DNA from 2 places in the Streptomyces sp. NPDC102259 genome. Region 1 is predicted to be linked to the other one. Evidence: riboswitches for the same ligand, from Rfam matches in the RefSeq annotation. Region 1 holds a riboswitch; the other holds the start of a gene.
What was found. Region 1 has a riboswitch for thiamine pyrophosphate ahead of thiO (glycine oxidase ThiO). Riboswitches for the same ligand answer to the same signal wherever they lie in the genome.
Positions count from the first base shown of each region.

Region 2: it holds a riboswitch for thiamine pyrophosphate, as region 1 does, so the genes downstream of both, thiC (phosphomethylpyrimidine synthase ThiC) here and thiO (glycine oxidase ThiO) in region 1, are expected to answer to the same signal.

Region 1 is NZ_JBIWMA010000018.1:41,154-48,976, reverse strand. It holds gene ACIRPU_RS32295 (phytoene desaturase family protein) at 1-510, shown strand, start outside; gene ACIRPU_RS32290 (hypothetical protein) at 566-1,600, opposite strand; gene metF (methylenetetrahydrofolate reductase [NAD(P)H]) at 1,657-2,580, opposite strand; gene thiE (thiamine phosphate synthase) at 2,669-3,316, opposite strand; gene ACIRPU_RS32275 (Rv2175c family DNA-binding protein) at 3,394-3,759, opposite strand; gene ACIRPU_RS32270 (NAD(P)/FAD-dependent oxidoreductase) at 3,819-5,021, opposite strand; gene ACIRPU_RS32265 (hypothetical protein) at 5,099-5,449, opposite strand; TPP riboswitch at 5,502-5,612, shown strand; gene thiO (glycine oxidase ThiO) at 5,610-6,776, shown strand; gene thiS (sulfur carrier protein ThiS) at 6,848-7,048, shown strand; gene ACIRPU_RS32250 (thiazole synthase) at 7,052-7,823, shown strand, end outside.
Region 2 is NZ_JBIWMA010000006.1:226,298-234,120, forward strand. It holds gene ACIRPU_RS17450 (VWA domain-containing protein) at 1-1,008, opposite strand, end outside; gene thiC (phosphomethylpyrimidine synthase ThiC) at 1,185-3,011, opposite strand; TPP riboswitch at 3,004-3,193, opposite strand; gene ACIRPU_RS17460 (YibE/F family protein) at 3,608-5,326, shown strand; gene ACIRPU_RS17465 (SsgA family sporulation/cell division regulator) at 5,483-5,929, opposite strand; gene ACIRPU_RS17470 (IclR family transcriptional regulator) at 6,030-6,887, opposite strand; gene ACIRPU_RS17475 (DUF5326 family protein) at 7,089-7,301, opposite strand; gene ACIRPU_RS17480 (cupin domain-containing protein) at 7,553-7,823, opposite strand, start outside.

The DNA of each region.
Region 1 (7,823 bases):
ACCGCGCACCGCACGGTGGTGCACACGGTGGACCGCGACGGCGAGTTGGAGAGCCTCTTCGGTGCGACGCCGTCAGTGCCCGCGCGGCCGACGGTGACGGTCCTGCGGCCCGACGACCCGGCCCTGGTCCCGGACGGCGACCATGAGGCGGTCACGCTCGGTGCGGTGGTCCCCGCGGGCGCGAAGACGCGCGAGGAGCACGTGGACGCGCTGGTCGCGGTCGCCGAGCGGGCCGTCCCCGGTCTGCGCGACCGCGTCCTGTGGCGCGAGGTGCGCACCCCCGCCGACATCGCGCGGGAGACCGGCGCTGCGGGCGGGGCGGTCCCGGCGCCGGCGCTGGCCGCAGCCGGGGGGCGGCTGCTGCATCCCGCCAACTCCACGGCTGTGCAAGGTCTGTTCACCGTCGGCGGCTGGTCCCATCCGGGCGGCGGACTGCCCCACGCGGGCATGTCGGGCGCGCTGGTGTCCGGGCTGATCGTGGAGGGCCCGCGGTTCCGGGGCTCGCAGTGAGCGTCCGGGGCTCCCGGCGCCTGCGACGAGGGCGGTGCCCGGGAGGACGCGGCCGTCAGAACCGATACTGCTCGTCGTAGCCGTTGCCCTGGCCGTGCCCCTGCTGCTGCCCGTCGCCCTGGTACGGGTACTGCTGCTCGGGCGGGAGTTCGCCGCCCAGCGGGTCGTCCGTGCTGCGCTGCTGCGGGACCCAGACGCCGCCGGCCGGGGTCTCCCCGTAGCCGCCGGCGCCGTACTGCTCCTGGCCGTAGCCCTGTTGTCCGTACTGCTGCTGGCCGTAACCGGCGTCGTAGGAGCCGCCGCCGTAGGTCTGGGTGCCGATGTACGGGTCGGAGTAGGCGGCGTACTGCTGCTCGCCGTTGGCGTCGTACCCGTACTGCTGCTGGTGGTAGCCGGAGTACGTGTCGTACCCGTAGTTCTGGTCCGCGCCCTGGGCGGCCGTCGCGTACTGGTCCTGGGGCTGGCCCTGAGACTGGTCCTGGCCGGTCGCGGCCGCGTAGGCGGTGTCGCTGTATATGCCGTAGGAGCCGGTGTCGTCGGGCAGGGGCTGCGGCTCGTACACGGACGTGGTCTCGGCGGCCGAGGGGTCGGCGGTGCGGGCCGCGGGCGTGAAGACGTCGTCGCGGTCGTAGTCGTCCTCACCGAAGGCGCTCTTGTCGCCGAAGGTGTTCGTGTCCTGGCCGAACGCCACGTCGTCGCCGCCGTACTGCGGTTCGGAGCCGAAGCCGGCCTCGCCCGCCTCGAGGCCGGAGACCTCGAGCGACGGGTCCTTGCGCTCGGCCTTGCCGCGGCGGCGCTTGGGGGCGGCCGCGCCCTCATCGTCCGGGTCCGCGTCCCCGCGCCGGAAGGCCCAGCCCTCGGCGAAGCCGCGCCGGAACGAGAGCGTGACGTACGTCTGGCCGACCGCGAAGGCGGCCGCGCCCAGCGCGATGACGATGACCGACGGGATCAGGACACCGAGGACGACGCCGAGGAAGCCGACGAAGGCCAGCAGTCGAAAGCGCAGCCGCGCCTTGTACTGCAGCAGCACCTCGCCGAGCAGCCACAGCGCGACGATGCCGAACGCGATGTAGAGGACCGTCCAGCCCATGTACGCCCCTCTCCCAGTGGCCGCTACGCAGTGTGTCGTATCTGGATGCGACCGGTCTAGGCCTGCGGCGGATGGTGCAGGCCCAGGTTCTCGTAGATTTCCAGCGTCGCCGTGGAGCTGTTGAGCGTGATGAAGTGCAGTCCGGGCACTCCCTCGGCCAGCAGCCGTGCGCAGAACTCCGTGGCGAAGTCGATGCCAATGGAGCGTACAGCGGCCGGATCGTCTTTGGCTGTGAGGATCCGCTCTTTCAGGGCGGCCGGGAAGTGGGCGTTGCTGAGCCTGGGCAGGCTCTCCAGCATCTTCACACTCGTCACCGGGAGCACCTCGGGGATGACCGGAGTCACACAACCGGCCGCCGCGACCCGGTCGCGCAGCCGCAGATAGGACTCGGGCTCGAAGAACATCTGCGTGATGGCGTAGTCGGCGCCTGCCCGGCACTTGTCGACGAAGTGCGCGACGTCCGTGTCCCAGTCGTCGGAGCGCGGGTGCATCTCGGGGAAGGCGGCGACACCCACGCAGAAGTCGCCCGACTCCTTGATGAGCTGGACGAGTTCGGCGGCGTACGTCAGACCCTTGGGGTGCGGCACCCACGCGCCCATGGGGTCGCCGGGCGGGTCGCCGCGCACGGCGAGCATGTTGCGGATCCCGGCGTCGGCGTACTGGCCGATGATGTTGCGCAGCTCGGCGATGGAGTGGTCCACGGCGGTGAGGTGCGCGACCGGCGTGAGGGTGGTGTCGACGACGATCTGCTGGGTCTCCCTGACCGTCGTGGCCCGGGTGGAGCCGCCGGCGCCGTACGTCACCGAGACGAAGTCGGGGGCGACGGCCTCGACCCTGCGCAGCGCGTTCCACAGGCTCCGCTCACCCTTGGGCGTCTTCGGCGCGTAGAACTCGAACGAGTACGTCGTCTTGCCGGTCGCCAGGATGTCGCGCACGGTGCGCGCGCGGTCCGTCCTGGTGGATGCGGTTCCTAGGGCCATACCCGCAGGTTAGTCAGGGGCGGGCGGTCCCCCAACCGGATGTGGGAAATTTGCCCGGATTGTCGACTTGTTGTCCACCCCTTGGACGTCACACCTCGCGCAGCCGCTTCGCGAACTCCGCCGCCGCGGCACCCGGGTCGTCCGCGTCCGTGATCGCCCGGACGACGACGACCCGGCGGGCGCCCGCCGCCAGCACCTCGTCCAGGTTCCCGAGGTCGATGCCGCCGATGGCGAACCACGGGCGGTCGGCGCCCAGGGCGGCCGTGTGCCGGACCAGGTCGAGGCCGGGGGCGGGCCGGCCGGGCTTGGTGGGGGTGGGCCAGCACGGGCCGGTGCAGAAGTAGTCGACCCCGTCCTGGACGGCGGCGGCCTCGGCCTCCGCCGCCGTGTGCGTGGAGCGGCCGATGAGGACGTCCTCGCCGAGGATCGCGCGGGCCGCGGGGACCGGCAGGTCGCCCTGTCCGAGATGGAGCACGTCGGCGGTGGCCGCGTGCGCGACGTCCGCGCGGTCGTTGACCGCGAGCAGCCGGCCGTGCCGGGCGCAGGCGTCGGCGAACACCTCGAGGCGCTCCAGCTCCTCGGCCGCCTCGATGCCCTTGTCACGCAACTGGACGATGTCGACGCCGCCCGCGAGGACCGCGTCCAGGAACTCCGGGAGGTCGCCCTGGCGGGTACGGGCGTCCGTGCAGAGGTACAGCAGCGCGCCGGCCAGGCCGGTGCGGGCGGTGTCGGGCATACGAGGGTCCCCCCGGGGCGGCGGCGTACGGGAGCGAGCGCCCCCGTACGCCGGATGTGTCGGTTCCAGTACGCGGTTCAGACGGCGAGCGCCTGGGCGCGGCGCTTCACCTCCGTGCCGCGATTCTCGCTCAGGGCCTGCGCGGGCGTGCCGGGCAGGCTCGGGTCGGGGGTGAAGAGCCACTCGAGCATCTCTTCGTCCTTGAAGCCGTCGTCCCGCAGCAGGGTCAGGGTCCCGACCAGGCCCTTCACCACCTTGTCCTCGTCGATGAAGGCGGCGGGGATGTGCAGGGCACGGTTCTCTCCCCGGCGTACGGCGATGAGCTGGCCGTCCTTGATCAGCTGCCGGACGCGGATCACGTCGATATCGAGCATCTCCGCGATGTCGGGCACGGTGAGCCAGGCGGGGACGAGAGCATCGGTCTTTGCGTCAATCTCGGTCACGGGAACAAGCCTGCCATCTGCCGCTGACAGTCGGAAACCGAGCCGGTCCGACCAGGCGCTCAGGCCGCGGCCGTCGCCGCCTTCATCGGCCTCGCCGGGTCCGCGAGCAGCCGCGGATTCATGGGCGTGCCCGCCTGGATCAGCCGCTTGCCCTGGGCGAGGTCGCGCGCCCGGCCCACGGCCAGCAGGGCGACCAGCCGGTCCTCGCGCAGCCAGCACACCGACCAGGCCGGCCCCGACGGGTCGCCGCGCCACAGGACGCGGTCGGCGTCGGCGTGGTGCCCGGCGTACTGGACGAAGCGGCCGAACTGCTCGGACCAGAAGTACGGGACCGGGTCGTAGACGGCCAGGGGTTCGTCGGTGGCGGCGCCGACGATGTTCGCCGCGACCGTGCGCGGCCCCTGGAGGGCGTTGTCCCAGTGATGGACGAGGAGCCGCTCGCCGTACCGCCCCGAGGGGAAGGACGCGCAGTCGCCGACCGCGTACACATCCGGCACGGAGGTCCGCAGCTGGGCGTCGGCGACGACCTCGCGGTGGGCGCCGAGCGCGACGCCGGAGCCGGCCAGCCAGGCGGTGGCGGGGCGGGCGCCGATGCCCACCACGACCGCGCCCGCGGGCAGCCGGGAGCCGTCGTCCAGGACGACCGCGCCGGGCTCGACGCGCTCCACGCGCGCGTGGGTGCGCAGATCGATGCCGCTGTCGGCGTACCAGGCGGCCATCGGGGCGGCGACCTCGGCGGGCAGGGCCCCGGCCAGCGGCCGGTCGGCGGCCTCGACGACGGTGACCGCGCAGCCGGCCTCCCGCGCGGCCGTGGCGAACTCGGCGCCGATCCAGCCGGCCCCGACGACCACGACGTCGTGCTGCCGGGCGAGTACGGGCCGCAGCCGTTCGGCGTCGTCCAGGGTGCGCAGCAGATGCACGCCGGGCACGCCCTCGGCGCCGGGCAGCCGGATCGGTTCGGCGCCGGTGGCGAGGACGAGGACGTCGTACGGGACGGGCCCGGCCTCGGTGTCCAGCTCGTGGTCGGCCGGGCGAAGGCCGCTGACCTCGCGGCCGAGCACCAGCTCGATGCCGAGGCCCTCGAAGTCGACGTCGAAGGCGGAGCCCTCGGCGTTGCCGAGCAGGACGGCCTTGGACAGCGGGGGCCGGTCGTAGGGCTGGTGGGGCTCCGCGCCGATCAGCGTCACCGTGCCGTCGAAGCCCTGTTCCCGCAGCGCGACGGCGGTCTGCACCCCCGCCATGCCCGCGCCGACGACCACCACGCGCCGCCCGGAGGGGCCGCCTTCTTCCTGCCTCTGCTCACTCACCTGATCACCTTAGGCGGCTGACGAATCGTCAGTCAGTGCTCGTGCGCCGTGACCTGCTCCACAACGCTGGTGCCGCTGCCCTTCTGCGACTCCCACGCCCAGGTCTCCTCGAGCCGCACCCGTCCGTCCGCCAGCTCCACGACCGTCGAGACGCAGTGGCCCGAGGACGTCGTCCCGTCATGCTTGAGCTGTACGTACCGGAAGTCGAGCCGGTCCCCTTCTCGGGTACCCACCAGATGCCCGCGTACGACGTCGCCGCCCGCGTACTCCGCCCAGATCTCGCCGCCGCTCTCGTGGTACGTGAAGCGGGTGCGGGTGCCGACCTGGCCCGGGGCCTGGTCGGCGACGGGCGCGAGGACGAGGCCGTCCAACGAGCGGGGCATGACGAAAGGCTCCCTTACAGACGCGCCGGACCACGGGCTAGGGTGGCCAACCTAGAGCACACGCGGGAGTCCGGACGCACCGGGCTGAGAGGGAGGCTGGCGGCCTCCGACCGTCGAACCTGATCCGGGTCATGCCGGCGAAGGGAGGGGCTGGACGCCCATGTCGTCTCCACGTACGTCAGACGTCCTCGTCATCGGGGGCGGGATCATCGGCCTGGTCACGGCCTGGCGGGCCGCGCAGCGCGGCTTCGGCACGGCGGTGGTCGACCCGGCGCCGGGCGGCGGGGCCGCCCAGGTGGCGGCCGGGATGCTGGCCGCCGTCACGGAACTGCACCACGGCGAGCAGACCCTGCTCGGCCTCAACCTGGCCTCCGCCCGCCGTTATCCGGACTTCGCGGCCGAGCTGACGGAGCTGACCGGGCGCGACCTCGGCTACCGGCGCTGCGGCACGCTCGCGGTGGCGCTGGACTCCGACGACCGCGCCCATCTGCGCGAACTGCACGCCCTTCAGCGGCAGTCGGGGCTGGAGTCGGAGTGGCTGTCCGGGCGCGAGTGCCGCCGCCTGGAGCCGCTGCTGGCGCCCGGGGTGCGCGGTGGGCTGCGGGTCGACGGCGACCACCAGATCGATCCGCGACGGCTGACCGGGGCGCTGGTGGCCGCGTGCGAGCGGGCCGGGGTGGCCTTCCATCGGGTGCGCGCCGAGCGGCTGTCCGTCGTGGGCGGGCGCGCCACGGGGGTCGTCACGGGGGACGGTACGGCCCTGGCGGCCGGGCAGGTGGTGCTCGCCGGCGGCAGCCTGAGCGGACGGCTCGCGGGGGTGCCGCAGGACGTGCTGCCTCCCGTACGGCCGGTGAAGGGCCAGGTGCTGCGGCTGACCGTGCCGCCGCGGTACGCGCCGTTCCTGAGCCGGACCGTGCGGGCCGTGGTGCGCGGCAGCCAGGTCTACCTGGTCCCCAGGGAGAACGGCGAGCTGGTCGTCGGTGCGACCAGCGAGGAGCTGGGCTGGGACACGACGGTGACGGCCGGGGGCGTGTACGAGTTGCTGCGCGACGCCCATGAGCTGGTGCCGGGGATCACCGAGCTGCCGCTCACGGAGACGCGCGCGGGGTTGCGGCCCGGGTCCCCGGACAACGCGCCGCTGCTCGGGCCGACCGAGCTGGCGGGGTTGCTGCTGGCCACCGGGCACTACCGCAACGGCGTGCTGCTGACGCCGGTGACGGGTGACGCGATGGCGCATGCCCTGGCCACCGGCGAGCTCCCGGACGAGGCCCGCCCCTTCACGCCCCGGCGCTTCGGCGCCACCGCACTCTCGGAGCAGCCCGCATGAACGCCCACAGGAACACCCAGGCCGCCCATGACACCCATGACGCCCGTGACGACGCCCGGGGGAACGCCCGCGTGAACGTCTCGGTGAACGGAGAGCGGCGGGAGTTCGCTGCCGGTACGGCGCTCGACAGCGTCGTACGGTCCCTGACGCCGGCGCCGGCCGGGGTGGCCGCCGCGCTCAACGAGACCGTCGTCCCGCGCGCGCAGTGGCCGTCCACCGCGCTGCGCGACGGTGACCGGGTGGAAGTCCTCACCGCCGTCCAGGGAGGCTGAGCCATGGCCGACGATCCCTTCGTCCTCGGCGGCAGGTCCTACTCGTCCCGTCTGATCATGGGTACGGGGGGTGCGCCCAGCCTGGACGTGCTGGAACGGGCGCTGGTGGCGTCCGGGACCGAGCTGACGACGGTCGCGATGCGCCGGGTTGGCCCCTCGGTGCACGGTTCCGTGCTGTCGGTGCTGGAGCGGCTCGGTGTCCGGGTGCTGCCGAACACGGCGGGGTGCTTCACCGCCGGAGAGGCCGTGCTGACCGCTCGGCTGGCGCGGGAGGCGCTGGGCACCGACCTGATCAAGCTGGAGGTCATCGCCGACGAGCGCACGCTGCTGCCGGACCCGATCGAGCTGCTGGAGGCGGCGGAGACGCTGGTGGACGACGGGTTCACCGTGCTGCCGTACACGAACGACGATCCGGTGCTGGCCAGGAAGCTGGAGGACGTGGGGTGCGCGGCGGTGATGCCGCTGGGCTCTCCGATCGGCTCCGGTCTGGGCATCCGCAACCCGCACAACTTCCAGCTGATCGTCGAGCACGCGCGCGTGCCGGTGATTCTCGACGCGGGTGCGGGCACCGCGTCGGACGTGGCGCTGGCGATGGAGCTGGGGTGCGCGGCGGTGATGCTGGCGTCGGCGGTGACGCGGGCGCGGGAACCCGAGCGGATGGCGTCGGCCATGCGGGCCGGCGTCGAGGCGGGAAGGCTGGCCCGGCTGGCCGGACGGATCCCGCCCCGCTACTTCGCGGAGGCGTCCTCGCCCGTGGAGGGCCGGGCCATGCTGG
Region 2 (7,823 bases), on a different contig from region 1:
CAGACTGATCTCGCCCACCCGCACATGCAGCCGCAGCCACTCGGGGAGCTCGCCCAACCGCAGGTCGGGGAGGCGGGCGGCTTCGCTGGCGAAGGTCCAGGCCTGCATCTCGCCGTCGTCGTCGAGTTGTGCCGCCACCGCCGCCATCCGCTCCACGACGTCCGCCACCACACCCCGTGAGTACAGGAACGCCATGGACCCGGAGGCATCGAGGACGAGCACGATCCGCGCGCTGATCCCCACCGCCCCCCGCTTGCTCAGGCTGACGGCCACCTGCTCCTTGCGCAGCGACAGCCGCTTACGCACGTCGACGGGAAGCAGTTCCTCCCCCTTGGTCAGTCGGGGGCCGGACGGTGGGGGCATGGTCGGTGGGGTGCTTGTCGGTGGGGACGGCGCGGGTGGGGTGGTGGCCCGTGGGGTGACCGCAGGTGGGGTGACCGGCGGGCGATTCGGTGGGGTGACCGCCCGCTCCGGCTCGTCGTCGACCGTGATCCCGAAGTCCGTGGCCACCCCCGCCAGCCCGGAGGCGTACCCCTGTCCGACCGCCCGGAACTTCCATCGTCCCTCGCGCAGGTACAGCTCACCGGCGATGAACGCCGTCTCCGTGTCGGCCTGCATCTCGAAGCGGGCCACCTCGGAGCGCCCGTCCCCACCGAACAGTCTCAGCGTCAGGCCGGTCACCTGACCGAAGGTGCCGCCGTCGGCCGACGCGCACAGCACCACACGCGTGATGGCGCCCTCCAGCGAGCGGAGGTCCACCTGGACGGTGTCGGTCATGACACCGGCTTCGCTCCGTTTGCCGACGTGCCGCACGGCGCCGGACGCGTGCAGCGGCTGGTTGTAGAAGACGAAGTCCCCGTCGTCACGCACCCGTCCGTCCCGCGCCAGCAGCAGCGCCGAGGCATCGATGTCCGGCCCACCGGCCCCCTCGGCCCAGCTGAGTTCGACCCGTACGTCCGGCGCGTCGACCGGCAGATTGGCACCCTTGCTCAGGGATCGCGCTGTCATGAAGGCAAGTCTGCCGAGCAGACGCCCGGGGACAACCCAACGAACGCGATGGTCTCCTCCTGTCGGTCGTCGTCGAGCCGTCAGGCGGCCGCACCGCTCGGCATCGGCCCCCCGGCCGCGCTCATGGCGCTGTCCCCAGGTGTCCAGTCTCAGGGGACAGCGCCGATCCGGATACGTCAGTCGGCCAGCGGCAGATACACCCGGTTCCCGCTTGCCGCGAACTCCTTCGACTTCTCCAACATGCCCTCGGCGATCTCCTCCGCCGAGGCCCCCTCGGCCGCCCCGGCGCCGAACCGCTCGTTGATGCTCTGGCTGATCTTCATCGAGCAGAACTTCGGCCCGCACATCGAGCAGAAGTGCGCCGTCTTCGCCGGCTCCGCGGGGAGTGTCTCGTCGTGGAACTCCCGTGCGGTGTCCGGATCGAGGGCGAGGTTGAACTGGTCCTCCCAGCGGAACTCGAAGCGGGCGTCGGACAACGCGTCGTCCCATTCCTGCGCGCCGGGGTGCCCCTTGGCGAGGTCGGCCGCGTGGGCGGCGATCTTGTAGGTGATGACACCGGTCTTGACGTCGTCCCGGTTGGGCAGGCCCAGATGCTCCTTGGGCGTGACGTAGCAGAGCATGGCCGTGCCCCACCAGGCGATCATCGCGGCGCCGATACCGGAGGTGATGTGGTCGTACGCCGGCGCGACGTCCGTCGTCAGCGGGCCGAGCGTATAGAACGGAGCTTCATCACAGATCTCCTGCTGAAGGTCGATGTTCTCCTTGATCTTGTGCATCGGGACATGGCCCGGGCCTTCGATCATCGTCTGAACATGGAAACGCTTCGCGATCCGGTTGAGTTCCCCCAGCGTCCTCAACTCCGCGAACTGCGCCGCGTCGTTGGCGTCCGCGATGGACCCCGGCCGCAGCCCGTCGCCCAGCGAGTACGTGACGTCGTAGGCGGCGAGGATCTCGCAGAGTTCCTCGAAGTTCTCGTAGAGGAACGACTCCTTGTGGTGCGCGAGGCACCAGGCCGCCATGATCGAGCCGCCGCGCGACACGATGCCGGTCTTGCGGTTGGCGGTGAGCGGGACGTACGCGAGGCGGACGCCGGCGTGGACCGTCATGTAGTCCACGCCCTGCTCGGCCTGCTCGACGACGGTGTCCTTGTAGATCTCCCAGGTCAGTTCCTCGGCGCGGCCGTCGACCTTCTCCAACGCCTGGTACAGCGGCACCGTGCCAATGGGGACGGGGGAGTTGCGCAGCACCCACTCGCGCGTGGTGTGGATGTTGCGGCCGGTCGACAGGTCCATGACCGTGTCGGCGCCCCAACGGGTCGCCCAGGTCATCTTCTCGACCTCCTCCTCGATGGAGGACGTCACCGCCGAGTTGCCGATGTTGGCATTGACCTTCACCAGGAACCTCTTGCCGATGATCATCGGCTCCATCTCCGGGTGGTTGACGTTGGCCGGCAGCACGGCGCGGCCCGCCGCGATCTCCTCGCGTACCACCTCGGGAGAAACGTTCTCTCGGATGGCCACGAACTCCATCTCGGGTGTGATCTCCCCGCGGCGCGCATACGCGAGCTGGGTGACCGCCTCACCGTCCCGGCCGCGACGCGGCAGGCGCGGCCGACCCGGGAAGACCGCGTCGAGGTTGCGCAGACCGCCGCGCGGTGAGGTGTGCTTGATGCCGTCGTCCTCGGGGCGGACCGGACGGCCCGCGTACTCCTCCGTGTCGCCCCGGGCGATGATCCAGTTCTCGCGCAACGGCGACAGGCCCCTGCGAACGTCGGTCTCGACGAGCGGATCGGTGTACGGGCCGGAGGTGTCGTACAGGGCGACCGACTGCCCGTTGGTGAGATGCACCTGACGAACCGGCACCTGGAGATCGGGGCGAGCGCCCTCGACGTACCCCTTGTGCCAGCCGATGGACTTCCCGGCCTCCGAGGCGTTCACATCGACCGTGCTTTCGCCGGTCGCGTTCTGCGTGAAGGCAGGCGTGCGTGCGTCCTTGTTGGTCATGAGACCTACTCCCTACGCCGGCATTACCCGGTAACAGGTTCGGCGGTCGACGCAGCGGCTACCGCTTGCCGACGTGTCATGTGAAACATCACTCGATTCGAGAGACGTTCCACGTGAAACATCGCTAAGACGGAGGTCAGCGCCCTCTCAGCCCGGTGCTCCGAGCTCCCGCGTGTGCAAAGGTTGTCTCCACGCTAGCGTCAATTCTGGCGCGGTGAACAGAGGGCCCCTGTCGTTCTTGCGATGATCGGTCGGTGACCACGACACACCAGCCCCCGTACCCGCCGCCCGAGCCGCCCCGCCGACCCGGCTCCGGAAGCGGCCCCGGCAATGGCTCCGGCAGCGGTTCTGGCAGCGGTCCCAGAGGCGACCGCGACTTCAGAGACGGTCACGATCAGCCGCGTAGCCCCGACCGCGGGCCGGGATACGCCGGCGGACTCGGCGGGCTGAGACGCGTCGGCACTCCCGGTGGCCAAGGTTCCGGCTCCGGTCAAGGACCGGGCTCCGGTGGAGGCCCCGGGCCAGGGGCAGGGGCAGGGCCAGGCTCCCGGTCGGGGCCGGGAAACAGCCGGGGTTACGGGAACGGCCAAGGGCCCGTGCCCGGGCCCGGTCGGGGATACCCGAGCGGGCAGGGATACGGGAGCGGGCAGGGGTCCGAGAACGGCCAGGGATACGGGGACAATCAGGGGTACGGGGACGGGCCCTCGCCCGGTCAGGCGTACGGCCCCGGTCATGATGCCGGTCCTCGTCCGGGCCCGGGCCCGCGTCCTACACCCGGTGCCGGCTCTGGTTCTGGTTCTGGTTCTGGTTCTGGTGACGGATATGGCTTCGACCGGGAACACGGTCATGGGCAGAGCCACGACAGTGGTCATCGCGACGCCCCTGGCGAGGGCCACGGCGACGGGCACGGCCACGGTCACGGCCCGGGCGACAGGCACAACTCCGGTTCCGGTTCCGGTTCCGACGGCGGGCACGGGCATTCGCACAGCCACAGTCACGGCCCGGCCGCCCCCGTCTCCCAACACCTGCGCAAAATCATCGCGGCCATCATCATTCCGTTCGGGGCCGCGGTGCTCGTGGGGCTCGTGGTGCTGTGGCCCGGCGGAGCCCCTGCGCACGAACGCACCGGGGTCGGCTTCGACCGGCAGACCCAACAGGCCACGGTCACCAAGGTCGTGAGCGTGAGCTGCGCGTCGGTGAACGCCTCGGGCGACACCCCTACCGGCGACACCTCCACGGCCGAGGGCTCCTCCGCGCAGCAGCAGGCGAGCGGCACCTGCAAACGGGCCACGATCCGGGTGGACACCGGCGACGACAAGGGCCGTACGTTCACCGAGATCGTCCAACCGGACCAGTCACGGCAGCTGGAGCAGGGCGAGAAGGTCGTGGTCGCCTACGAGCCCTCCGCGCCGAAGGACCTGCAGTACTCGGTCACCGACGTGAACCGCCGCATCCCCATGGCGGTCCTGGCCATCATCTTCGCGGTCGCCGTCGTGGTCGTCGGGCGACTGCGGGGCGTCATGGCGCTGGTCGCGCTGGCCATCAGTTTCATGGTGCTGAACTTCTTCGTCCTGCCCGCGATCCTCCAGGGGTCGAACCCGCTGGCCGTGGCGGTGGTGGGGGCGAGCGCCATCATGCTGATCGCGCTGTATCTCTGTCACGGGCTCTCGGCCCGCACATCCGTCGCGGTGCTCGGCACGCTGATCTCCCTGCTGCTGATCGGCATCCTGGGCTCGGTGTTCATCGACTGGGCCGCGCTCACCGGCAACACGGACGACAACACCGGTCTGATCCACGGTCTGTACCCGTCGATCGACATGAGCGGTCTGCTGCTGGCCGGCATCATCATCGGCTCGCTCGGCGTCCTCGACGACGTGACGGTCACTCAGACCTCGGCGGTCTGGGAACTGCACGAGGCCAACCCCGCGATGGGCTGGCGCGGCCTGTACCGGGCCGGCATCCGCATCGGCCGCGACCACATCGCGTCCGTGGTCAACACGCTCGTCCTCGCCTACGCCGGTGCCGCGCTGCCGCTGTTGCTGCTCTTCTCGATCGCGCAGAGCAGCGTGGGCGCCGTCGCCAACAGCGAACTGGTCGCGGAGGAGATCGTGCGCACGCTGGTGGGCTCGATCGGCCTGGTGGCCTCCGTGCCCGTCACAACGGCCCTGGCGGCCCTGGTGGTCTCCGCCGACCGGCCGGGCCCGGCGAAGGCGCCCGTGCCGGCTCCGGAGGCGACTCCTGCGGCTCCGGCGGTGGCGACGGCCGCGGGCGGCGCCCAGGCCCGGGGCGGCCGGGGCAGGCGGCGCAAGCGCTGAGGAGGGAGGGCGCCCGAGTGCCGAGGACACCGGCACTCGGGCGCACCTCATTCTTCCCGGCAGGTCGTTGAGCGCCTGCGCCACCAGTTGAAGAAGCGTTCCTGCACAACACCGACCGCGACGAAGCGTTCCGCCACCACCCGCTTCGCCCTCACGTCAGCCGGCGCTCTGCTCCTCCGCCAGGATCCGGTCCAACGCCTCGTCCAAATGCGCGTCGAAATCGGCGAGAGCACCCTCCTGGCCCAACGGAACCAGCTTGTCGGTGCGGTCCAGGAAGGCCACGAGCGGCGCCGCCGAGGACCGGAACAGCGCCTGGTCACCGCCGACCTGAAGCCGGATCAGAACCTCCCCCAGCACATCGGGGTCCACCGGCGAGACACGGACGTCCCCTTCGCCGCACGGCCTGCCCACCCCGTCGATGAGCAGCTCGCGCCCGAAGGCCCAGGTCACCGGGGCATCACCGGGCAGATGGAAGGTGAGTCGCACGGCGTAGGGATCGCACGACTCGTAACCCAGCTCCACCGGAATGCGGAACGAGAGCTCCTCGGAGACGAGGAAGCTCATCATGACCTCTGCCTGTACTGCCTGTACGGACTCGCGCATCGCCTTACCCCGTCATTTGCCGCCGACTGGCCGGGAATGGACCTTCTGACACTGCACGCATCTTGCTGAAAGTACACAACAGATCACAAGGAGTGAGTTTTCAGATACTGATAGAGATCGCCAGCGACCCCAGCAGCCGTCCGACCTCGCTCTGAAGCTGCCGCGCCGCCGGCAGCAACCGGTCGGCGTGATGGGCGGGCAGAGAGATCGCCATCGTGGCCGCCGTGGTGCCCACGGTGATCGGAATGGCGGCGCACACCGTGCCCAGCGCGTACTCCTGTCGTTCGATGACCGGCTCCATCCGCCGCATCCGCTCCAGGCGCCGCAGCAGAGTGTGGTTGTCACGCACGGTGTACGGAGTGATCGACTGCGCGGGGTAGCGGTCCAGGTGGTCGCGGCGGGCGTCCTCGTCCAGCTGGGAGAGCAGGCACTGGCCGATGGCGTGCGCATGGCCGGTCTCACCGAAGTCCGCCCACTCCTCCACCGCCGGATTGCCCGGGGTGTCGGAAACGCACATGATCTCGATCTCGCCGTCGCGGTACCTGGCGTAGTACACGGGAACACCGATCGAATCGCGCCACTGGGCGAGGGTGTCGGCGACCGTGCTGCGACGTTTCTGCGCGGCCCCGCTCCTGCCGAGCCGCTCAGCGGCCTCACCGAGGAAGAACAGCCCCTTGTCCCGCCGCAGATAGCCCTCGTGCACGAGGGTGCGCAGCAGGTGGTAGGCCGTGGGCAGCGCAAGGCCGGTCTCGCGGGCGAGTTGTTTGGCCGGAGCCCCGCACTCGTGCTCCGCGACGGATTCCAGCAGCCGCATGGCGCGCTGGACGGAGCCGATCAGAGTGGCGGCGGGGTGCGGGTGCTCGGGGGTGGTCGTGTTCGGTGGGCGTTGCAGCGGGGGTGCGGCGGAACGCGGCCGCGCGGGGGGTGCGAACGGTTCTGCCGATGCGGTGTCAACCATGACCAAGGGTCACTTCCGAAGCGCGAGGGGGAGGTCCGTGCGGGGACACGGGAGGGGTGTGCGCCACTCGCGGGGGTTCGTCCCCACGACGAGTTCCGGACTTTAACCGTCTGCCACCGCGTACAGACGGGCTGTCAGGGAAACTTCCCCCGGCCGAGGGAACAGGCGATTCCTGTTACCGCCCACCGGCCCCCCGCATCGTCACCAGTCGCTGCGCGACGAGGAACTCGAAGTGAACTTCCTTACGACGTAGATCAGCCCGCCGACCAGCGCCACGAAGACCAGCAGCTTGAAGAGCAGGCCGATCACGAACCCGACGACGCTGGCTATCAGACCACCGAACACGACCAGGGCGATGACCGGCACCGCGACCCACTTCACCCACCACGGCATTCCCGCGAAGATCTCTCGCATCGCCCTTGTCCTCATCCTCTTCGGTCGATGTCCGGCACCCTGTCGGGCCGGACCGTTTCGATGTCCTGCCGCCGATGCTAGGTCCGAAGAGGGTGCCGACGGGGGCCTCGCACCCCTTGTCCTCCCCTGACCGAACCCCTAGGGAACCCCGAGACCGCTGGTCAACCAGCAGACGGACAACCACAGAACGGGCTCCGGACGGCCACGCTCAGGACGGCCACGCTCAGGACGTGCGCCGGACGCGGACGAGCTCAGCTCTCGGCCGGCGAGAACACGACCAGGACCCGCAGGTCCTCGCTGATGTGATGGAACTTGTGGGCGACCCCGGCCGGGACGTACACCACACTGCCTCGCGCCACCTGCGTGGTCTCCAGGCCGACGGTGATCGAGGCGCGTCCGCTCACGACGAAGTACACCTCGTCCTGGTTGTGCGGATTCTGCGGATCCTGCGCGCCGGCATCGAGCGCGTACAGCCCGACCGACATGTTCCGTTCACGCAGAAACTGGAGGTAGGCACCGTCG